One region of the Streptomyces sp. NPDC057280 genome, then DNA from elsewhere that is predicted to be linked to it. Evidence: riboswitches for the same ligand, from Rfam matches in the RefSeq annotation. Region 1 holds a riboswitch; each other region holds the start of a gene.
The links. A riboswitch is a leader RNA that binds a small molecule or an ion and turns the genes downstream of it on or off. The one in region 1 is predicted to bind cobalamin.
Positions count from the first base shown of each region.

Region 2: linked by a shared signal. The riboswitch ahead of ACFUO4_RS22875 (ribonucleoside-diphosphate reductase subunit alpha) and the one ahead of ACFUO4_RS15025 (CbtB-domain containing protein) in region 1 are both predicted to bind cobalamin.
Region 3: linked by a shared signal. The riboswitch ahead of ACFUO4_RS17990 (cobalamin biosynthesis protein) and the one ahead of ACFUO4_RS15025 (CbtB-domain containing protein) in region 1 are both predicted to bind cobalamin.
Region 4: linked by a shared signal. The riboswitch ahead of ACFUO4_RS26735 (CbtB-domain containing protein) and the one ahead of ACFUO4_RS15025 (CbtB-domain containing protein) in region 1 are both predicted to bind cobalamin.

Region 1 covers NZ_JBHUYR010000002.1:988,499-993,895, forward strand. Annotated here, with positions in the region: gene ACFUO4_RS15005 (hypothetical protein) at 1-212, shown strand, start outside; gene ACFUO4_RS15010 (energy-coupling factor transporter transmembrane component T) at 212-1,372, shown strand; gene ACFUO4_RS15015 (ABC transporter ATP-binding protein) at 1,369-2,985, shown strand; gene ACFUO4_RS15020 (ECF transporter S component) at 2,982-3,800, shown strand; cobalamin riboswitch at 4,134-4,283, shown strand; gene ACFUO4_RS15025 (CbtB-domain containing protein) at 4,319-4,540, shown strand; gene ACFUO4_RS15030 (CbtA family protein) at 4,563-5,315, shown strand.
Region 2 covers NZ_JBHUYR010000003.1:933,796-939,192, reverse strand. Annotated here, with positions in the region: gene ACFUO4_RS22900 (carbon starvation CstA family protein) at 1-1,080, shown strand, start outside; gene ACFUO4_RS22895 (YbdD/YjiX family protein) at 1,052-1,252, shown strand; gene ACFUO4_RS22890 (DUF3311 domain-containing protein) at 1,419-1,673, shown strand; gene mctP (monocarboxylate uptake permease MctP) at 1,670-3,298, shown strand; gene ACFUO4_RS22880 (GNAT family N-acetyltransferase) at 3,403-3,906, shown strand; cobalamin riboswitch at 3,929-4,089, shown strand; gene ACFUO4_RS22875 (ribonucleoside-diphosphate reductase subunit alpha) at 4,212-5,397, shown strand, end outside.
Region 3 covers NZ_JBHUYR010000002.1:1,636,683-1,642,079, forward strand. Annotated here, with positions in the region: gene cobN (cobaltochelatase subunit CobN) at 1-1,311, opposite strand, end outside; gene ACFUO4_RS17985 (cobyric acid synthase) at 1,308-2,819, opposite strand; gene ACFUO4_RS17990 (cobalamin biosynthesis protein) at 2,816-3,757, opposite strand; cobalamin riboswitch at 3,870-4,011, opposite strand; gene ACFUO4_RS17995 (DUF397 domain-containing protein) at 4,284-4,523, shown strand; gene ACFUO4_RS18000 (hypothetical protein) at 4,798-5,244, opposite strand.
Region 4 covers NZ_JBHUYR010000004.1:631,011-636,407, forward strand. Annotated here, with positions in the region: gene ACFUO4_RS26710 (carboxylesterase/lipase family protein) at 1-434, shown strand, start outside; gene ACFUO4_RS26715 (hypothetical protein) at 454-804, opposite strand; gene ACFUO4_RS26720 (DUF6479 family protein) at 953-1,303, opposite strand; gene ACFUO4_RS26725 (ferredoxin) at 1,448-1,813, shown strand; gene ACFUO4_RS26730 (histidine phosphatase family protein) at 1,928-2,491, opposite strand; cobalamin riboswitch at 2,586-2,742, shown strand; gene ACFUO4_RS26735 (CbtB-domain containing protein) at 2,780-3,001, shown strand; gene ACFUO4_RS26740 (CbtA family protein) at 3,027-3,791, shown strand; gene ACFUO4_RS26745 (acyl-CoA dehydrogenase family protein) at 3,929-5,107, shown strand; gene ACFUO4_RS26750 (oxygenase MpaB family protein) at 5,117-5,397, shown strand, end outside.

The DNA.
Region 1 (5,397 bases):
TCACCCCGACATCCAGTCCGTCGGCGAGCCCTACGACGCCCCCGTCGGCGGTGGCGGCGCCGACCCCCGGTACCCGGGTGGTCGATGCCGCGCCGGCCGCCGACGCGGCGCACGATACCGGCTCGGTCGTGCCTGTGGTCGCCGGCGCCTCGCTCGTGCTGCTGATCGGCGGCGCCGCGGCTTACGAGGCACGCCGGCGCCGTGCCGAGTGATGGCGAAGGCCCGCACGACCGTCGAGTCGACGGCCGCCCCGTCCGGCCGCCCCGGGCAGCCGGAGAAGGACGGTCGCCGTCTGCCGCGGACACTGCATCCGGTCGCCTGGTGGGTGTGGGCGCTGGCCCTGGCCACCGCCGTCAGCCGTACCAACAACCCGCTGCTGCTGTTCCTCGTTTTGGCCGTCCTCGGCTACGTCGTGACCGCCCGCCGTACCGAGGCCCCGTGGGCGCGCGGTTTCCGCTACTACCTCTACCTCGCCCTGTCGGTCGTGGCGATCCGGGTCGTCTTCCGCGCGGTGTTCGCCACCGGGATCACCCCGCGTGACCACTTCCTCTTCTCGCTCCCGCACCTCCCCACCCCCGACTGGTACGCCGGGATCCGCATCGGCGGCCCGGTCTCCCTGGAGGCGCTGCTGTCGGCGGCGACCGACGGGCTGCGGCTGGCGTGCATGCTGTGCTGCATCGGCGCCGCCAACACCCTCGCCAACCCCAAGCGCGCCCTGCGGGTTCTCCCGGGTGCCCTGTACGAGCTGGGGGTCGCCGTCACCGTCGCGATCAGCGTGGCGCCGCAGCTCGTGCAGAGCGTCCAGCGCGTCGCCCGAGCCCGGAAGCTGCGCGCCGGACGGACCCAGGGGATGAAGGCCCTGCGCGGGATCGTGGTGCCGGTCCTGGAGGACGCTCTGGCGCGCTCGCTGCGGCTGGCCGCCGCCATGGACTCCCGCGGATACGGCCGCGCGGGCACGGCCACCCGCCGCTCCCGCCGGATCACCGGGGCGCTGATGCTGCTCGGCATGTGCGGGCTGTGCGCCGGGGCGTACGGCCTGCTGGACGCCACCGCACCCGCCTTCCTGGGCTTTCCCGCGATGGCGGCGGGCGCGCTGCTGTGCGTGGCCGGGCTGCGGCTGGGCGGACGCCGGATCACCCGCACCACCTACCGCCCCGACCCCTGGCGACTGCCGGAGTGGGCCGTCGCGGGCAGCGGGGTGCTGGCCGCCGTCCTGCTCTTCGCCGGCCTCGGCTACGACCCCGCCCAGCTCAACCCCACCTTCTACCCGTTGACCTGGCCCGCACTGCCCCTGGTGCCCACCGCGGCGATCCTGCTCGCCGGAACCGCCGGATTCCTCGCACCCCCACCCCGGAGAGCCGACACCCCGTGATCACCTTCGACCAGGTCACCGTCCACTACGACGGCGCACCCGAACCCGCCCTCCGCAACATCGACCTCACCGTTGAGGAGGGCGAACTCTGCCTCGTCGTCGGACACACCGGCGTCGGCAAATCCACCCTGCTCGGTGCCGTCAACGGGCTCGTGCCGCACTTCACCGGCGGCACCCTGTACGGGCGCGTCACCGTCGACGGCCGCGACACCGCCCACCACCCGCCCCGCGAACTCGCCGATGTCGTCGGGGTGGTGGGCCAGGATCCGATCGACGGCTTCGTCACCGACACCGTGGAAGAAGAACTCGCCTATGCCATGGAGCAGTTGGCGATTCCCGCCGCGACCATGCGCAAGCGTGTCGAGGAGACCCTGGACCTCCTCGGGCTTGCCGACCTGCGCCACCGTGCCCTGCACGAACTCTCCGGCGGCCAGCAGCAGCGGGTCGCCATCGGCTCCGTCCTCACCGCCCACCCCCGCGTCCTGGTCCTCGACGAACCCACCTCCGCCCTCGACCCGACCGCCGCCGAAGAGATCCTCGCCGCCGTCACCCGCCTCGTCCACGACCTCGGCGTCACCGTCCTCATGGCCGAACACCGCCTCGAACGGGTCGTCCAGTACGCCGACCGCGTCATCCATCTCCCCGGCGACGGCCAAGCCCGCATCGGGGCGCCCGCCGACATCCTGCGGACGTCCGACATCGCACCGCCGATCGTGGAGTTGGGCCGGGCGGCCGGCTGGTCCCCGCTCCCGCTGTCCATTCGCGACGCCCGCCGCGCCGCCGCACCCCTGCGCATTGCCCTCGCCGACCACCTCCCGGCCCCGGTCCGCCCGCAGCCGACGGAGCGGCGGCCCCGGCTGCTGGCCGCGCGCGGTGTCACCGTCACCTACCAGGGTGTGACAGCCGTCCGGGAGGTGGACCTCGACCTGCACGCCGGTGAGGTGACGGCGCTCATGGGCCGCAACGGCTCCGGCAAGTCCTCCTTGCTGTGGGCTCTGCAGGGCTCCGGCCCGCGCCGCGCAGGCAGCGTGAAAGTGACCGGACCGGGAAATGACGCCGATCCGCACACCGTGCCCGCCGCGCAGGCCCGCCGGCTCGTCGGCCTGGTCCCGCAGACTCCGGCGGACCTGCTCTACCTGGAGAGCGTCAAAGCGGAACTCGACCAGGCCGACACCGAGTCCGGCACCGAGGTGCGGGCCCGCGCCGTCCTGGACCGGCTCGCGCCCGGTATCGACGACGCCACCCACCCCCGCGATCTGTCGGAGGGGCAGAAGCTCGCCCTCGTCCTGGCGATCCAGCTCTCGGCCGCGCCGCGGATCGTCCTCCTGGACGAGCCGACCCGCGGCCTGGACTACCGCGCCAAGACCGAGCTGATCGCAGTGGTCGACACCCTGGCCGCGGAGGGGCGTGCGGTGGTCATCTCCACCCACGACGTCGAGTTCGCCGCCCGCGCCGCCGACCGTGTCGTCGTCATGGCAGAAGGGGACGTCGTCGCCGACGGACCGACCACCGAGGTCATCGTCGCCTCACCCGTGTTCGCACCGCAGACCGCGAAGATCCTCGCCCCACTGCCGTACCTGACGGTCGACCAGGTCAAGGCGGCGCGGTCATGACGGCTGCGGCAGCCGTCCGGCTGGGGCCGCGCGCCGGCGTGGTCATGACCCTGGCCGCCTTCCTGGGCCTGGTCGCGTTCTTCTGGCCGTTCGTGGTCGCCCCGGGAACGTTCGGCTCCAACTACGCGCCCCCGCTCATCTTCGGCGTCCTGCTGGTCCTCGTCCTGTGCGTGGTCCTCTCGGAGATCGCCGAGGGCGGCATCGACTCCAAGGCGCTCGCCATGCTGGGCGTCCTGTCCGCCGTCAACGCCGCCCTGCGCCCTCTCGGCGCCGGAACCGCCGGCATCGAGACCGTCTTCTTCATCCTCGTCCTCGCCGGACGCGTCTACGGCCCCGGCTTCGGCTTCACCCTCGGCTGCACCTCGCTCTTCGCCTCCGCGCTGATCACCGGCGGGGTCGGCCCCTGGATGCCGTACCAGATGTTCGGCTGCGCGTTCGTCGGCATGCTCGCCGGGTTCCTTCCCCGCGCCACCGGCCGCCGCGAGATCCTGATGCTCGCCGCCTACGGCTCCCTCTCCGGCTACCTCTTCGGCTTCCTCCTCAACCTCTCCTTCTGGCCCTTCTCCCTCGACCCGAACAGCTCCATCGCCTACCTGCCCGGCCTGCCCTTCACCGAGCAGTGGCACCGCTACCTCGCCTTCGACCTCGCCACCTCCCTGGGCTGGGACACCGGCCGCGCGGTCACCAACTTCGTCTGCGTCCTGCTGGCCGGCCCAGCGGTCCTCACCACCTTCCGCCGCGCCGCCCGCCGCGCCCGCTTCCGCGCCCCGGTCACCTTCGCGCCACCCCGAACGGACGCAACGGAACGCCGCTGACCAGTCACGACAACACCAGGCCGGGGCGAGCACCGGATTTACTATCAGTACGGGCACCACGCGACGGAGACCCCGCTGCCCCTGACCGACTCCAAGGGCACCATCGTCTACCCGGGCTTCCCGGCGGACGCCCTGTCTCCTTCCGCCTTTACTCGGTCGCCGCCCAGGCCCTGTTGTGGGCGAGTTTTTCCCTGGTCTTCGGACCGTTGGCCGAACGGCTACTCGATCCGGCCGTCCGGGCCGCGGTCAAGCCCGTGCCCGGACAGCCCGAGCCGGTCGCCGCGGTCTGACCTTCCGGAGGCGAGATGGATCACGCCAGGTCGCGCGGTATTGGCCATGTCCGCGACACGCGGTACCGTCACTGCGATATCGACGACGGCAGAACGGAAGCCGGTGGGAAACCGGCACGGTCGCGCCACTGTGTGCCACCCCGCCAGCGCGGGGCGGCGAGTCAGACCCGTAGCCGTCGTCATGTGCACCACCGAGATGGGACGCGAACTCCCAGAGGAGGCCCTGCCATGGCGCAGCATGTCGCACCGCCGACCGCCACCACCCCCGCTCTCCCCGCCAAGCTGCCGATCGGCGCGATCGTCCCGTGGGCGGTCTTCTTCGGCATCCTGATGCTGGTCCTGCTGTACTTCGTCGGCGCCGAGCAGGGCGCCACCTCCGTCGTCTCCGGCGAGGACGTCCACGAGTGGGTCCACGACGCCCGCCACCTCCTCGGCTTCCCCTGCCACTGACGCAAGGGACACCGACACCCTCATGAACTCCGCAACGGTAAGAAACCTCCTCGTGCGCGGCATGCTCGCCGGTCTCGCGGCCGGTGTGCTCGCCCTCGTCGTCGCCTACCTCCTGGGTGAGCCCAACGTCGACAAGGCGATCGCTTTCGAGGAAGCCCACTCCCACGAGCATGAGATGGAGATCGTCTCCCGCTCTCTGCAGTCCACCGCCGGCCTGGCCACCGGCGTCCTCATCTACGGGGTCGCCTTCGGCGGCATCGCCGCCCTCGCCTACTGCTTCGCCCTCGGCCGCGTCGGCCGCTTCAGCCCCCGCGCGACCGCGCTGCTGCTGTCCGGCTGTGCGCTCCTCGCCGTCTACGTCGTGCCGTTCCTGAAGTACCCGGCCAACCCGCCCGCCGTCGGAAACCCCGACACCATCGGCAAGCGGACCACCCTGTACTTCCTGATGATGCTGCTCAGCGTCCTCCTCGCGATCGCCGCCACCATCCTGGGCAAGCGGCTCCAGCCGACCTTGGGCACCTGGTGGGCGACCGTGACGGCGATCGCCGCCTTCGCGCTCGTGATCGGGCTGGCGTACGCCTTCCTGCCCGTCATCAACGAGGTGCCCTCGGACTTCCCGGCCACCGTGCTGTGGCGGTTCCGGCTCTCCGCGCTCGCCATCCAGACCACCCTGTGGACGGCGTTCGGACTCGGCTTCGGTGAACTGGCCGAACGCCTGCTGAACCCTAAGCCCGCCCCGGCCGCCCCGGCCTCGGCAGTGGCCGCTCCCAGCTGACCATGATCCGACCATGTGAGAGGGCCCGCGGAACCATCCGGGGGCCCTCTCGCGTTCTCCGGACACCCGATGGACCTGGACC
Region 2 (5,397 bases), on a different contig from region 1:
ATGATCCAGAAGGAGACGCAGGTCCGCATGATCGGCTACGGCTCCATGCTGATGGAGTCGTCGGTGGCCGTGATGGCGCTGGTCGCGGCCAGCATCATCGACCCGGGGCTGTACTTCGCGATGAACGCGCCTTCCGGAGCCATCGGCACCACCGTGCAGGAGGCGTCCCGGGTGGTGACCGGCTGGGGCTACTCCATCTCCCCGGACGACCTGGCCCGCGCCGCCGAACGCGTCGAGGAGTCAAGCCTGTTGTCCCGCACCGGCGGCGCGCCCACGCTCGCCATCGGCGTCTCGGAGATCTTCTCGAAGGTCACCGGCGGGAGCCTGCGCGCCTTCTGGTACCACTTCGCGATCATGTTCGAGGCGCTGTTCATCCTGACCGCGCTCGATGCCGGTACGCGCGTGGGCCGGTTCATGCTCCAGGACATGCTGGGCAATGTCATCAAGCCCTTCAAGAACGTCAGCTGGAAGCCAGGACTCGTCATCACCAGCGCGCTCGTGTGCGGCCTTTGGGGCTACTTCCTCTGGGTGGGCGTCCACGAACCCCTCGGCGGGATCAACCAGCTCTTCCCGGTCTTCGGCATCTCCAACCAGCTGCTCGCCGCCGTCGCGCTGGCCGTCTGCACCACGCTGCTGGTGAAGTCCGGACGCCTCAAGTGGGCCTGGATCACCGGCGTCCCGCTCGCCTGGGATGCCACGGTCACGCTGACCGCGAGCTGGCAGAAGGTGTTCTCCGGCGACCCCAAGGTGGGCTTCTTCAAGCAGCGGTCGGTCTTCCAGGACGCCATCGACCGGGGTGAGGTCCTGCCGCCCGCCAAGAACATGGACGACATGCACACCGTGGTCACCAACTCCACGGTCGACGGCGTCCTCACCGCGGTCCTCGCCCTGCTGATCGTGGTGGTGATCGCCGACGCGCTGAGGGTCTGTATTCGGCATGTACGACGCCCGGCCCTCTCCACGCTGAGCGAGGCGCCGTACGTAGAGTCCCGGATCGTCGCCCCCGCCGGGCTGTTCCCGACCCGCGAGGAAAAAGAGGAGGAAACGCGCCATGAGGTCGGCACTGCGGCGGGGCCTTGAGAACGTGCGCTGGTACGTACGGGAGTTGACCGACGAGTCGGCCTACGACCGCTATGTCGCGCACGTCCGCCGGGACCACCCGCAGGCGGACGTACCGACCCGGCGGGAGTTCGAGCGGATGCGGACGGACCGGCAGGAGGCGGACCCGCGCCAGGGCTTCCGCTGCTGTTGAAGCCCGCTGCCGAAGCCGCTGTCGAAGCCGCTGTTGACACCGATGTCGGACCTTCACTGAATCGACATACCGATATGCGGACGAGGTCTTCCACTCCTGTCACACCGTGACCTAGATTGCCTGCGCGTTACACGGTGATCAGTGATGAGGGGATCGGAGCCGCCGCATGTCATCAGATTCGCCCGAGGCCAGACCACCGGTGGTGACGCCGGTCCGCGTGGTCATCGCCCTCTGCCTCTTCGCGCCCTTCGTGGCGATGCTGTGGGTGGGGTCGTACGCGAAGGTCGACCCGGCCTTCATCGGCATCCCGTTCTTCTACTGGTACCAGATGCTGTGGGTGCTGATCTCCACCGCGCTGACGATGACCGCGTACAAGCTGTGGCAGCGTGACCAGCGCGCCCGTCCTGGAGGTACCAAGTGAACGACGGCGTGAACGGCGTCGCGCTCGGCGTCTTCATCTTCTTCTTCCTGGCCGTCACGGTCATGGGCTTCCTCGCCGCGCGCTGGCGCAAGGCCGAGAACGAGCACAGCCTCGACGAATGGGGCCTGGGCGGACGGTCGTTCGGCACCTGGGTCACCTGGTTCCTGCTCGGCGGCGACCTCTACACGGCGTACACCTTCGTCGCCGTCCCCGCGGCCATCTACGCGGCGGGCGCGGCCGGCTTCTTCGCCGTGCCGTACACGATCCTCGTCTACCCGCTGATCTTCACCTTCCTGCCCCGCCTCTGGTCGGTCTCGCACAAGCACGGCTATGTGACGACCTCCGACTTCGTGCGCGGCCGCTTCGGCTCCAAGGGCCTGTCGCTCGCGGTCGCCGTCACCGGCATCCTCGCGACGATGCCGTACATCGCCCTCCAACTCGTCGGCATCCAGGCGGTCCTGGACGTCATGGGTGTCGGCGGCGGCGAGGACACCAACTGGTTCGTGAAGGACCTGCCGCTCCTCATCGCCTTCGGTGTGCTGGCCGCGTACACCTACTCGTCCGGCCTGCGCGCCCCCGCGCTGATCGCGTTCGTGAAGGACACGCTGATCTACATCGTCATCGCGGTGGCGATCATCTACATCCCGATCAAGCTGGGCGGCTTCGACGAGATCTTCGCCAAGGCGGGCGAGGCGTACAGCCAGACCAACCCGGCGACGGGCGCGCCGCGCGGTGCGCTGGTGCCGGGCGAGCCGGGCCAGTGGACGTACGCCACGCTGGCGTTGGGCTCCGCGCTCGCGCTCTTCATGTACCCGCACTCGATCACCGCGACGCTCTCCTCCAGGAGCCGTGAGGTGATCCGCCGCAACACCACGATCCTGCCGCTGTATTCGCTGATGCTGGGTCTGCTGGCGCTGCTGGGCTTCATGGCGATCGCGGCCGGAGTCAAGGTCACCAACGGCCAGTTGGCGATCCCGCAGCTGTTCGAGAACATGTTCCCGGCGTGGTTCGCGGGTGTGGCCTTCGCGGCGATCGGCATCGGCGCGCTGGTCCCCGCGGCGATCATGTCCATCGCGGCGGCGAACCTGTTCACCCGCAACATCTACAAGGACTTCATCAAGCCGGACGCGACCGCGGAGCAGGAGACCAAGGTCTCCAAGCTGGTGTCCCTGCTGGTGAAGGTCGGCGCGCTGGTCTTCGTCCTGACCATGGACAAGACGGTCGCCATCAACTTCCAGCTCCTGGGCGGCATCTGGATCCTCCAGACCTTCCCGGCCCTGGTCGGCGGCCTGTTCACCCGCTGGTTCCACCGCTGGGCGCTGCTCGCCGGCTGGGCGGTCGGCATGATCTACGGCACGGTCGCCGCGTACGGCGTGGCCTCGCCGACGCAGAAGCACTTCGGCGGCTCCGCGAAGGAGATCCCCGGCATCGGCGAGATCGGCTACATCGGCCTGACGGCGTTCGTGCTGAACGTGGTGGTCACGGTGGTCCTGACGTTCGTCCTGAGGGCTCTGAAGGCCCCGGAGGGCGTGGACGAAACCAGGCCGGAGGACTACACGGCGGACGCCGGAGACCCCGGTGTCCAGGTGGAACTTCCGCCCGCGACCGCAGGAGCCTCGCACTGACGCCCTAGGGGCGCGGGGAACTGCGCGAGCAACCACGACGAACTCCGCAGCGGGCCGCCGACATCAAGAGCAACGGCGGCCCGCTTTCGTGCACACTCACCTGCATGGACATACAGATCCGGGCAGCGAACCCCACCGAATACGACGAACTCGGCGAGATCACCGCCCAGGCCTACATCCAGGACGGCCTCCTCGCCTTCGGTGAGAGCGACTGGTACCTCGGTGAACTGAGAGACGTCGGCAAACGGGCGGCCGCAGCCGAGGTCCTCGTCGCCGTCCAGGACGGCGTCCTCCTCGGCACCGTCACCTACGTCCCCTCGACCGGCGGCGCCATGGCCGAACTCTCCCGTCCCGGCGAATCGGAGATCCGCATGCTGGCCGTGGCCCCGGAGGCCCGCGGCAGAGGCGCCGGACAAGCCCTCGTACAGGCCTGCGTCGACCGCGCCAGGGCCGCCGGGGACAGCGGCATGGTCCTGTCGACCCAGCCCGTCATGCGCGCGGCCCACCGCATCTACGAACGCCTCGGCTTCGTCCGCGCCCCCCACCGCGACTGGCAGCCGATCCCGGGCGAGGAGTTCACGCTTCTCACCTATGAGTTGACGCTCTGAAGTCGCCGCGACACAACATCTAGGGGTGCCACTCGAACCCGGCACAAGATGTATGCTCATGCTCGCTGTCGCCGCAGGGGAATCCGGTGCGAATCCGGAACTGTCCCGCAACGGTGTACTTGTGCATGCCTTGTGTGTGTACGGGAGTCAGTCCGAGGACCTGCCGACAGCGTGCCCAGGCCGCCGTGGCCCGGGTGCCATGACGTCCGGGCCTCGCGGAGTGGGCCGGTGGACGCGACGCCCCGTGCGCTCGTGCTGCCTGCTGCCCTCCACCAGGCCCCTGCCGAGCGAGGGAGAGCCCCCACGTGACCATCGCGCCAGCCGATCCGGCTTCAGCGGTCCAGGCGGAGAACGACGGTCCCGGTACCGCCCTGTTGCGGACCCTGACCGAGCTGACCGCCGACCTGCCCGACGCCGACCCCGGACGGGTCGCCGCCGCCGCGCTGCGCGGCCGGTCCGCGAAGGCCGACGAGGCGGAGCTGCGCGAGCTGGCGACGGAGGCCGCCGCCGGACTCATCTCCGAGGACCCCGCCTACTCCCGGCTGGCCGCCCGGCTGCTGACCATCAGCATCGCCGCCGAGGCCGCCTCCCAGGGCGTCACGTCCTTCACCGAGTCCGTCGAGGTCGGCCACCGCGAGGGCCTGGTAGCCGATCGCACGGCGGAGTTCGTACGGGTGCACGCCGCACGGCTCGACGCGCTGATCGACCCGGCCGCCGACGACCGCTTCGGCTACTTCGGTCTGCGTACGCTCCACAGCCGCTATCTCCTCCGGCACCCGATCACCCGCCAGGTCATCGAGACGCCCCAGCACTTCATGCTGCGCGTGGCGGCGGGCCTCGCCGAGGACGACACGACCCGTGCCCTGGACGAAGTCGCCGCGCTCTACGGGCTCATGAGCCGCCTCGACTACCTGCCGTCCTCCCCCACGCTGTTCAACTCCGGCACCCGGCACCCCCAGATGTCGTCCTGCTATCTCCTCGACTCCCCGCTGGACGAGCTGGACTCCATCTACGACCGCTACCACCAGGTCGCCCGCCTCTCCAAGCACGCCGGCGGCATCGGCCTGTCGTACTCCCGCATCCGCAGCCGCGGTTCGCTGATCCGCGGCACCAACGGGCACTCCAACGGCATCGTGCCGTTCCTGAAGACGCTGGACGCCTCGGTGGCCGCGGTGAACCAGGGCGGCCGGCGCAAGGGCGCCGCGGCCGTCTACCTGGAGACCTGGCACTCCGACATCGAGGAGTTCCTGGAGCTGCGCGACAACACCGGTGAGGACGCCCGGCGTACGCACAACCTGAACCTCGCGCACTGGATCCCGGACGAGTTCATGCGCCGCGTGAACGCCGACGCCGAGTGGTCGCTGTTCTCCCCGGCCGACGTGCCCGAGCTGGTGGACCTGTGGGGCGAGGAGTTCGACGCCGCGTACCGCAAGGCCGAGGCGGCCGGCCTCGCCAAGAAGACGATCCCGGCCCGTGACCTGTACGGCCGCA
Region 3 (5,397 bases), 650 kb from region 1:
TGGCTCGCCCCACGCCTCCAGCATGCCGTCCCGCAACTCCGGGTCCAGCTTGTCGAACCACGCCCGGTAGTCGGCCAGGGGCACCCGCGCGGGCGCGGCGGCCAGCTGCTCCTCGGTGAGCCACTCGACGTCGTGCCCACCGGCGTTGATGAGCCGGTGGATCAACTCGTCGCCGTTGTCAGGGTGTCCTTCGACGACGTACCCCGCGTCCCGGAGCGCGTCCAGCACCCGCACCGCCGAGGCGGGCGTGTCGAGGCCGACCGCGTTGCCGACCCGCGAGTGCTTGGTCGGGTAGGCGGTGAAGACGAGCGCGAGCTTCTTCTCGGCGTTCGGCTTGTGCCGCAACTGTGCGTGCCGTACGGCGATCCCGGCGACGCGCCCGGCCCGCTCGGGGTCGGCGACGTACACGGGGACGTCGTCCGGTCCCTGTTCCTTGAAGGAGAACGGGACGGTGATGATCCGCCCGTCGAACTCGGGGATCGCGACCTGCATCGCCGCGTCCATGGGGGAGAGGGCGGCGTCGGACTCGTCCCAGGCCGCCTTGGACGAGGTGAGGCAAAGTCCTTGCAGCACCGGCACGTCGAGCTCGGCGAGCGCGCCGATGTCCCAGGCCTCCTCGTCACCGCCCGCCGACGCCTGCGAGGCGTGCGTGCCGCCGGCGGCGAGGACGGTGGCGACGAGGGCGTCGGTCTTCGCGAGGATCTCGTACAGCCCGGCGTCGGCGCCGCGCAGCGAACCGCAGTACACGGCGAGGGCGTTGGCCCCGCGCGCCTCGATCGCGTCGCAGAGCGTGTCCACGAAGCCGGTGTTGCCGCTCAGCTCATGGGCCCGGTAGAAGAGCACCCCGACGGTCGGCCGGCCCTCGACGAGGGCACGGTCGCCATGGACGCCGTACTCCGGCATCTTCTGCGGCTCCAGGAACCCCTCACCGGTCAGCAGCACGGTGTCGGACAGGAACCGGGCCAGCTCGGTGAGGTTGGCGGGTCCGCCCTCGACGAGGTACTTCAGCGCCTCCGCGACCACACCGGCCGGCACCGACGACTCGGCCATCAACTCGGCGTCCGGCACGGCCTCGCCGCCAAGGAGCACGGTCGGGATCCCGGCGGCCTTGAGAGCCGCCAGCCCGTCCTCCCAGGCCCGCTTGCCACCGAGCAGCCGTACGACGGCGATGTCGGAGCCCTGGATGAGCCCCGGCAGCTCGGCGGCCATGTCCACGCGGGTCGGGTTGCCGATCCGGTAGTCCGCACCCGAGGCGGCCCGGGCCGCCAACAGGTCCGTGTCGGCGGTCGACAACAACAACACAGTGCTCATGCGGGCGCTCCCGGTGGAATGAAAGGCAGTCCTTGCGGCGCGCCCGACTCGATGAGCCGCCAGAGCGCGTCGGTGTCCGCGTGCTGTTCGATGAGGTCGCCGAGCCGGTCGAGCTGCTCCTCGCGCAGCGCGGCGAACGAGGTGTCGGGCGCCGGCACGAACCGGCGGCCCGTGGCGGCGGCCACCTCGCGGAGGAAGGCCCGCCGGAAGCCGTCCGACTCCAGCGAGCCGTGCCAGTGGGTGCCCCAGGTCTGGCCGACCCGGCAGCCGTCGAGGAAGGGGGTCCCTCCGTGGATGTCGGCGACCCCGTGATGGATCTCGTACCCCGTGACCCGTTCCCCGAGTGCCTCCCCCTCCGGCCGGGTGAGGGTCTTCTCGGGGGCGAACCGAACCCTTACGGGCAGCACCCCGAGGCCCTCGACCTGCCCCCGTCGGCTCTCGACCTCGTCCTCGATGTGCTCGCCGAGGACCTGGAAGCCACCGCAGATGCCGAGGACGGGACGCCCTTCGGCGACCCTGCGCTGGAGGGCGTCCGCGAGCCCTCGCTCCTGCAGCCACTCCAGCGCACGCACGGTCCCCCGGGTCCCCGGGATGACGACGAGGTCGGCGTCGGCCAGCTCCTCGGGCCGGTCCACGAACCGCACCACGACACCGGGTTCGGCGGCGAGGGCGTCGACGTCGGTGAAGTTGGACATGAGCGGAATCGCGCACACGGCGACCCGCAGCACGTCCTCCCCGACGGGCGGGGCGGTGTTCGACTCCCGGACGGTCCCTCTGAGGGAGACCCGCAGACCGTCTTCCTCATCGATGCCGAGGCCGTGCCGGAAGGGCAGGACGCCGTAGGTGTGCCGCCCGGTGAGCCCGTGGAGCATGTCGAGGCCGGGTTCGAGAAGGGAGACGTCCCCCCGGAACTTGTTGACGAGGAACCCGGCGACCAGCTTCTGATCCTCTTCGGACAGCAGCGCGACGGTCCCGAAGAAGGAGGCGAAGACGCCACCACGGTCGATGTCCCCGACGACGAGCACCGGAAGCCCGGCGTTGCGGGCGATGCCCATGTTGACGATGTCGGTCCGCCGCAGATTGATCTCGGCGGGACTCCCGGCCCCTTCACAGATCACCGCGTCATACGTGCCCCGCAGTTCGGCGAGACAGTCGAGCACGGTACCGAGCAGCTTCTGCTGCCGCCCGCCGTGATACCCGCGCGCGCTCATCTCACCGACGGGCTTGCCCATCAGCACGACCTGGCTGCTCTGCTCCCCACCGGGCTTGAGCAGCACGGGATTCATCAGCGCGGTCGGCTCGACCCGACAGGCCTGGGCCTGCATGGCCTGCGCCCGCCCGATCTCCGCGCCCTCCCGCGTCACGAACGAATTGAGGGACATGTTCTGCGCCTTGAACGGCGCGACCTTGACCCCCTGCCGCACCAGCCACCGGCAGATCCCGGCGGTGACGACACTCTTGCCGGCGTCGGAGGTGGTCCCGGCGACGAGCAGCCCGCCCCCGCTCATGAGGCACGCCCTTTCCGCAGAGCCCGCGCGGCGACCGAGACGCCGAGCGCGAGCAGCCCGACGCGCCGGGACAGCCGTACGGCGCGCTCGATGTCCTGTGTGTCCACGGCCCGCCCGGCCCGGTTGAGGACGGGCCGGTGCTCGACCCGCCCGCCGTACGACAGGGTCCCCCCGAGCCGCACCCCGAGCGCCCCCGCGAACGAGGCCTCGACGGGCCCGGCGTTGGGACTCGGGTGCTTGCCGGCATCCGCCCGCCAGGCGCGCAGCGCACCCCGCGGATCACCACCGCTCACCGTCGTGAGTACGGCGGTGAGCCGTGCCCCCGGCCATCCGGCGAGGTCGTCGAGCCGGGCGGAGGCCCAGCCGTACCGCCGGTACCGCTCGGACTTGTGCCCGACCATGGCGTCGAGGGTGTTGACGGCCCGGAACCCGAGCAGCCCCGGCACGCCGGCGAGCGCCCCCCACACCAGCGCACCGACCACGGCATCGGAGGTGTTCTCGGCGACGGACTCGACGACGGCCCGGGCGATCCCGTCGGCGTCGAGGGCCTGCGGATCGCGCCCGCACAGATGCGGCAGCCGGGCGCGAGCGCCCTCGACATCACCCGCCTCCAGGGCCCGCCCGACACCCCGCGCCTCCCGCGCGAGCGAGGTCCCCCCGACGACGGCCCAGGTGGCGGCGCCGGTCAGTACGACGGAAGCGGTACGGGAAGGACGTACGACTCTCTCGGCCACGGCACCCAGCGCCACGGCACCCCCGGCACACACGGCGGTGTGCAGCACGCCCCATCCCCGGTGGTCCCGCCACAGCACCCGCTCCACGGCACCGGCGGCCCGCCCGAACGCGGCGACCGGATGCCCCCGGCGCGGATCACCGAGCAGCAGATCCCCGACGAGCCCGGCGGCGGCGCCGTACGCGAAGACGCGATCGGCACGCATCGGCTCAGCCGGCCGTGGGGTCGGGCAGCGACCTCGTGGCTGTCCGGGTGCTGTACCTCAAACGGCAGGCGAGCATGGCGACATGTCCTCACTCAGGGTGTCCACGCCCTGGTTCGACGAGACCGGCGGTGGGAGTTCCTGGCTCCCGGGGCTACCTACCCCGGTGACAGTGGCGGGACCGCGCCGGATTCACACCGGACTTCCTCCCTGGCCGCCGTACTTGGCCCCGGCAGTCCACCACGGGCCCGGAAGAGCCGTCAACTCGCTGTTGACCTGCGAAGGGAGAGTGTGCTGAGGCCCACAGAGCGGGATGGCGGCGGCCATGACGCGTCCACGCCGTCCCGAAGGGGAAAGAGACCTGAGAGAGTCGCACAGGGAACCGGCGGGCAGTACGAACGAACAGGGCAGAACCGGCTGTTTCGGGTCGGTGACCACGAGCTACCTTCGCGGCCCCAGGGCGGAGCGATACGCTGCTGCGAGAGACGGGTCGCGTCGAGGTGCTGACACTCGGTAGGGGGAGGTCGGCGTGATCGACGGGCATCCGTCCGAGCGGCAGGCACAGCTGCATGAGCAGGCGCAGCTGCGATGGCACAAGAGCAGCTACTCCACCGTTCCCAGCGAGGACTGCCTGGAGCTGGCGGTGGACGAGGAAACCGTACGAGTCCGTGATTCGAAGTGGCGCCAGGGGCCCGGGCTGACCTTCGGTCGTAATGCCTGGGGGACCTTCCTGGGGCGGCTTGTGTCCCCGGAGCGGGACGGCCGGTGACGGTCCGTCCTGCGTGACGGGAGGGGTGGGCAGATGCGCGGCGGGCGGACGAGGGATGTCTCGTCACCACGGATCCGGCGGACCACGAGCGGCACGACGAGACTTGAGATCGCCGTGGCGGTCGTGGTCTGCGTGGGATCCGGAGTGCTCGCGGTGGCAGGCGGGGCCGCGATCGCGCTGCTGGTTCCGGGGCGCGATGCGCGAGCGGTCGTCTGGGCGGGCGTGACGTTGGTGCTGGCCGCGGCGGCCGGACTGTGGTGGGGCGGGGCGCCGTTCACCGTCCGGCCTCGGAATCCGGCGCGCCGCCCTCGGGGGCGGGGGAGCGGGCCGGAGCGGCCCGCTGACCGGGAAGCCTCGGCGGATCTGACGAAGCAGCGGCGTCGCTGACCTCCCGGCCGCGGTCCCGGTCCTCGGATGCCTCGGAGCCGTCCATGAGCAGACGGGCTATCAGGAGGAAGACACCGACCACCACGCATGCGGCCAGCACGAGGAGCAGGAGCAGGGTCCAGACGCCCAGGGACGTGACAGGCTGGCCCTGAACGGCCTTGGTGACCGGAACACCGGCGATCAGGAACAGCAGCCCGGTCCCCGAGCCCAGCAGCCAGGCCGCGGTGCGCTGCCTGATCTGCTGGTCCGCGGTCGCGCGCTCCCTCCGCATCTCCTGCTCCGCTCGCTGTTTCTCGATGCGCCCGAGGTTGTCCGTCCAGTCCGGGTCGCGCATCGCTGCGGATCGCAGTGCGACATCGTCGGTGGGCGGCTCGCCCTCCTCCGGCTCAGCGGCCGGGCCTGGCTCTACGGCTGTTTGAGGGACGTGCGTGGACACAAGCCGGCGCCACCCCTCGTGTAACCTGTCGAAGACCCACATAGGCCCTCC
Region 4 (5,397 bases), on a different contig from region 1:
AGCTCCTCGAACTGGTCCAGTCCGACTGGCTGTTCCGCATGCCCTCCCTGCATCTGGCGGACGCGCAGACGATCGGCGGCGGCCGGGCTCACCTCTACGAACTCACCTGGTCCGCCCCGGTCCACGACGGCACGCTCGGGGCCTGCCACGGCCTGGACGTCCCCCTGGTCTTCGGCTCGCGGGGCGGCGGACTGGGCAGCATGCTGATCGGCCCCGAGCCCACGCCCGAGACCGAACAGCTCTCCGCGTACATGCGGTCCGCGTGGACCGCCTTCGCGAGCACGGGCGACCCCGGCTGGCCCGCGTACGACCCCGAGAACCGGCTCACCCGGCTCCTCGACACCGAACCGACGGTGACGGCGTACCCGGAGGACGCCTCACGGCGGCTGTGGGACCGGCACGTGTACGAGGCGCTGCCCCTGAGCGCGGGCTGACCGGTCCGGCGGGCCGGTCCTAGGCGCGGTCGCCCTTCGGCCTGCCCCGCTGGTCGGGGGTGCCGTGCGGGGGCGGGCTGTGCGGTTCCGGCGACGTCGTCGGTGACACGGGGGAGCCGTGGCGTCCCGCGCGCGCCTCGGGGCGCAGCGCCTGGGGGTCGCCGGACGTCGGCTCGGCGCCGGCGTCAAGCTGCTCCAGGCGCGCGGTCAGCACCTCGGTCACCGGGAGCCGGTCGGCGTGGGTGCGCTCGTAGGAGAGCAGCGTCTCCACCTCCTCCGGGGCCAGTGACCGCACGCGGCTCTCCAGACCGCCGATGGGCAGGTGGTCGTAGTCGGGCAGCGGCAGGGCGCCGCGACCGCCGTCGGCCATGGAACTCACTTCCCTCGGTGCTGTGCTCTGCACGGGCCCGCGGGCCGAGCACCGACCCCGGCGCCGTGCTGTACGGGCCCGCGGGCCGAGCACCGGCCCCGGTGCCGCTCTGTACGGGCCCGCGGGCCGCGGATCGACGACCGCCCGGTCACCCGCCGCCGAACGATCCGCTCTTGCCGTCGGTCCACCGGCGGCGGGACTTCTCGGGCCCGGTCCGGGTGCTGCTGTTGCCGAAGGCGGGCATCTCGTGCGGGGTGAGGCGGTGGTCGCTTCTCGGCACCTCGTCGGGCTCCCTGTTCTCCGCCACCTCGCGGACGGGCCCGCCCTCCGGCAGCCGCGGCTGCTCCTCGGGGCGCGGCGGCGGGAGCTCCCGGCGACGGACGCGCGCGCCCATCCAGAAGGCGCCCAGCAGCAGGGCGACGACGACCAGACCCGCCACGATCAGCCCGACGCCCAGGGCGCCGCGACCCGCGGCCATCTCCATCCATGCGCTAGTCATGATCCCGCGAGTACCCCCGCCGTCCGGTGTGAACCCGACACCGTGACCGGCGGCCCCTGCGAACCCGACGGCCGTGACCGGCGGAAACCTGCGGCACAGGGGTTTGACGCGAAATGCGGCGGCTACCCGCGCGGTGTGACAGCGATGACACCCCAACAGGAGCTCATCCGGTTCCTGGAGGACCGCTTCGCGTGTGCGCAGGCGTGCACCGAGTGCGCCCGGGCATGCGCGGTGCGTGCCAGCCTCGTGGATCCGGACGGGACCGAGCAACAGGAACTCGTACGACGCAAGGGCATCATGTGCGCGGAGGTGTGCGACGCCACGTGCCGGGTGCTGTCCGAGCAGAACCGGCTGGACGAGGGCGGTATCCGCGTCCAGCTGGAGTGGTGCCGGACGGTCTGCCTGGAATCCGCCCACGCCTTCGACGGCGAGCCGGGAGCGGAGGACGCGGCGAAGGCCTGCCGGGAGTGCGCCCAGGCATGCACGGACTTCATGGCCACGCTGAACTGAGGCGGGCGTTTCCCTCGGAGTGCCTCAGAAGAAGCTTCAGAGGAGTTTCCGAGGGGCTTCTGAAGGGCCTCAGAAGGGCTTCTGAAGCGGCTCAGAAGGACTTCAGAAGGAGCTTCAGAGGGGCCGCCCCATCCGGACGTTCCAGCGCCCCGCTCGCCCGCTGAGTTCGACGGCGGTGAGCGGTGGTACGTCCGTGCGCCAGAAGGCCGGCCCCGGCACCCCCAGCGCGTGGACGAGCGCCGCGCGGACGATCTCGGGTTCGGCCACGGCGATCGTCCACCCCGTCTCCGCGGCCAGTGCGTCCAGCCATGCCCCGACCCGTGCGCACAGCGCGGCCACCGACTCCCCGCCGTGCGGCGTCGCTTCGGGGTCGGACAGCCAGCGCGTCAGCGCCTCCGGCTCCGCGGCACCCACCTCGGCCAGCGTCGACCCGCGCCAGCGCCCTGTGTCGAGGGCGGCCAACTCCGGTGCGTCCAGGGCGTCGAGACCGAGCGCGCCGGCCGTCTCACGGCAGCGCACGGTGGGGGAGGAACAGACCCGGTGTGCCGTCGGGAGCGTGCCCGCGGCGGCCTTCGCGCCGCGCAGGCCGGAGGCGTCCAACGGCCAGCCGTCATCGAAGCGGGCCTCCCGCAGGGCCTCGCTGATCGCGGGTGAGATCAACATCACTCGGCTCGTCATCCGCCCATTCCCCCGCTCAACACCCTTTCTGTACCGCCTATTTGACATGCGCACAGCGCTCCAGGGGCGCTTGTGGCCGGACCATGCGCTCTTGGCCCCATCCCTCCCACGCGGTACCTTCTCGTCGATATCGACGACGGTTCGGTGGAAGCCGGTGGGATTCCGGCACGGTCGCGCCACTGTATGCCGGGCACGCGCCTCAAAGGGTGCGGGCCGGGTGAGTCAGACCCGCCCCGTCGTCCTGTGCACCACCGAGACGGGACGCGAGTTCCCCCAGGAGGTCCTGCCATGGCGCAGACCGTCGCTCAGCCGACAACCAGTTCCACCGCCGTACCCGCCAAGCTGCCGATCGGCGCCATCGCCCCCTGGGCGGTCTTCTTCGGCGTCCTGATGCTGGTCCTGCTCTACTTCGTCGGCGCCGAACAGGGCGCCACCTCCCTGCTGTCCGGCGAGGGGGTCCACGAGTGGGTGCATGACGCCCGCCACCTGCTCGGCTTCCCGTGCCACTGACAGCGGCGAGGAAGCGTATCCGCGCATGAACTCCGCAACTGTCAGAAACCTCCTGGTCCGCGGCATGCTCGCGGGCCTCGTCGCGGGACTGGCCGCGCTCGTCGTCGCGTACTTCCTCGGGGAGCCGCGCGTCGACCAGGCCATCGCCTTCGAGGAGGCCCACGCGCACGAGCACGGCGGCGAGGAACTGTTCAGCCGTACGCTCCAGTCCACCGCGGGCCTGTCCACCGGCGTCCTCGTCTACGGGGTCGCCTTCGGGGGCATCGCGGCGCTGGCGTACTGCTTCGCGCTCGGCCGGATCGGCCGCTTCGGGCCGCGCGCGAGCGCGCTGCTCCTGGCGGTCGCCGGGCTGGTCGCGGTGTACGTCGTGCCGTTCCTCAAGTACCCCGCCAACCCGCCGGCCGTCGGTGACCCCGACACGCTCGACCAGCGGACCGCGCTGTTCTTCCTGATGATCGTCCTCAGCGTGCTGCTGACGGTGGGCACGGTCATCCTGGGCAAGCGGCTCGCACCCCGGCTGGGCAACTGGAACGCCACCCTCGCCGCGGGCGCGTTCTTCGTCCTCGTCGTCGGGCTGGCGTACGCGTTCCTGCCGTCGTTCAACGAGGTGCCGGAGCACTTCCCGGCCGCCCTGTTGTGGCAGTACCGGCTCGCCGCGCTCGCCGTGCAGGTGACCCTGTGGACCGCCTTCGGGCTGGTCTTCGGGCTGCTGGCGGAGCGGCAGCTCGCACCGAAGCCGGCCGAGCGGTCGGCGGGCGCGGACACCCGGCCGGCTCCCGTCGCCCACTGAGCAGTTCACCACCGAACGGGCCCTCGCATCGCGGGGGCCCTTTCGTATGCCTCGGTGCGGCCTTGCCATTCCCTATTTCTGGAACACGTTCTACCGTGTGCGCCGTCAGGACCGGTCCCGGGGAGCCTGGAGGCGCCGTGCATCTCGCATACACACCCGAGCAGCAGCGGCTGCGCACCGAACTGCGCGCGTACTTCGCCGCGTTGGTGCCGGACGACGCGAACGCCCGGCACGGCGACCGGCGTGAGCAGAAGCGCTTCTACCGCGAGATCATCCGGAAGCTGGGCGCCGACCGCTGGCTGGGCGTGGGCTGGCCCAAGGAGTACGGCGGCCGCGGACTCACCGCGATGGAACAGTTCATCTTCTTCGACGAGGCCGCCCAGGCCGGCGTCCCGCTGCCGCTGATGGCCCTGAACACGGTCGGCCCGACGATCATGCGGTACGGCACCGACGAGCAGAAGGCCTACTTCCTCCCGAAGATCCTCTCCGGCGAGATCGACTTCGCGATCGGCTACAGCGAGCCCGACGCCGGTACGGACCTGGCGTCCTTGAAGACGCGCGCGGTGCGAGACGGAGACGAGTACGTCGTCAACGGCCAGAAGATCTGGACCACCAACGGCGACACGGCGGACTGGGTGTGGCTCGCGACCCGCACCGACCCGGCCGCGCCGCCGCACAAGGGCATCACCATGCTCCTGGTCCCGACCACCGAGCCCGGCTACTCCTGCACCGTCATCAACACCCTCGCCGGCCATGACACCACCGCCAGCTACTACGAGGACATCCGCGTCCCCGTCTCGCGCCGGGTCGGCGAGGAGAACCAGGGCTGGCGGCTGATCACCAACCAGCTCAACCACGAGCGCGTCACCCTCGCCGCCCACGGCACCATGGCGATCCGCGCCCTGCACGACGTCCAGCGCTGGGCCATGGAGACCAAGCTCGCCGACGGCCGCCGCGTCGTCGACCTGCCCTGGGTGCGCCGCCGTCTCGCCCAGACCCATGTGAAGCTCGACGCGATGAAGCTGCTCAACTGGCAGATGGTCAACGCCGTCCAGAACGGCACGCTCACCCCCCAGGACGCCTCCGCCGTCAAGGTCTACGGCTCCGAGGCCCGCCGCGAGGCCTACGCCTGGCTCATGGAAGTGGTCGCCGCGGCGGGCGCCCTGAAGGAAGGCTCCGCGGGCACGGTCCTCCACGGCGAACTGGAGCGCGGCTACCGCTCCGCGGTCATCTTCACCTTCGGCGGCGGCAACAACGAGATCCAGCGGGAGATCATCTCGTGGATCGGTCTGGGGATGCCGAGGGTGCGGCGTTAGCCTGCGGGTATGGCAGATCCGGGGCTGTTCACGCCGAACTCGGTCACCTGGCAGATGCACGGCGACCCGATGATGTGGGTCGCCGGTGTCCGTGCGTTGTATCTCCAGGCGCTTCATCCGCGTGCCGTGCGCGGGGTCATGCAGAACTCCGACTTCCGGCAGGACGCCTGGGGCCGGCTGCTGCGCACCGCGAACTTCGTCGGGACCACGACGTACGGCACCACGGAGGCCGCCGAACGGGCCGGCGCCCGGGTGCGGAAGATCCACCGCATGCTGTCCGCGACCGACCC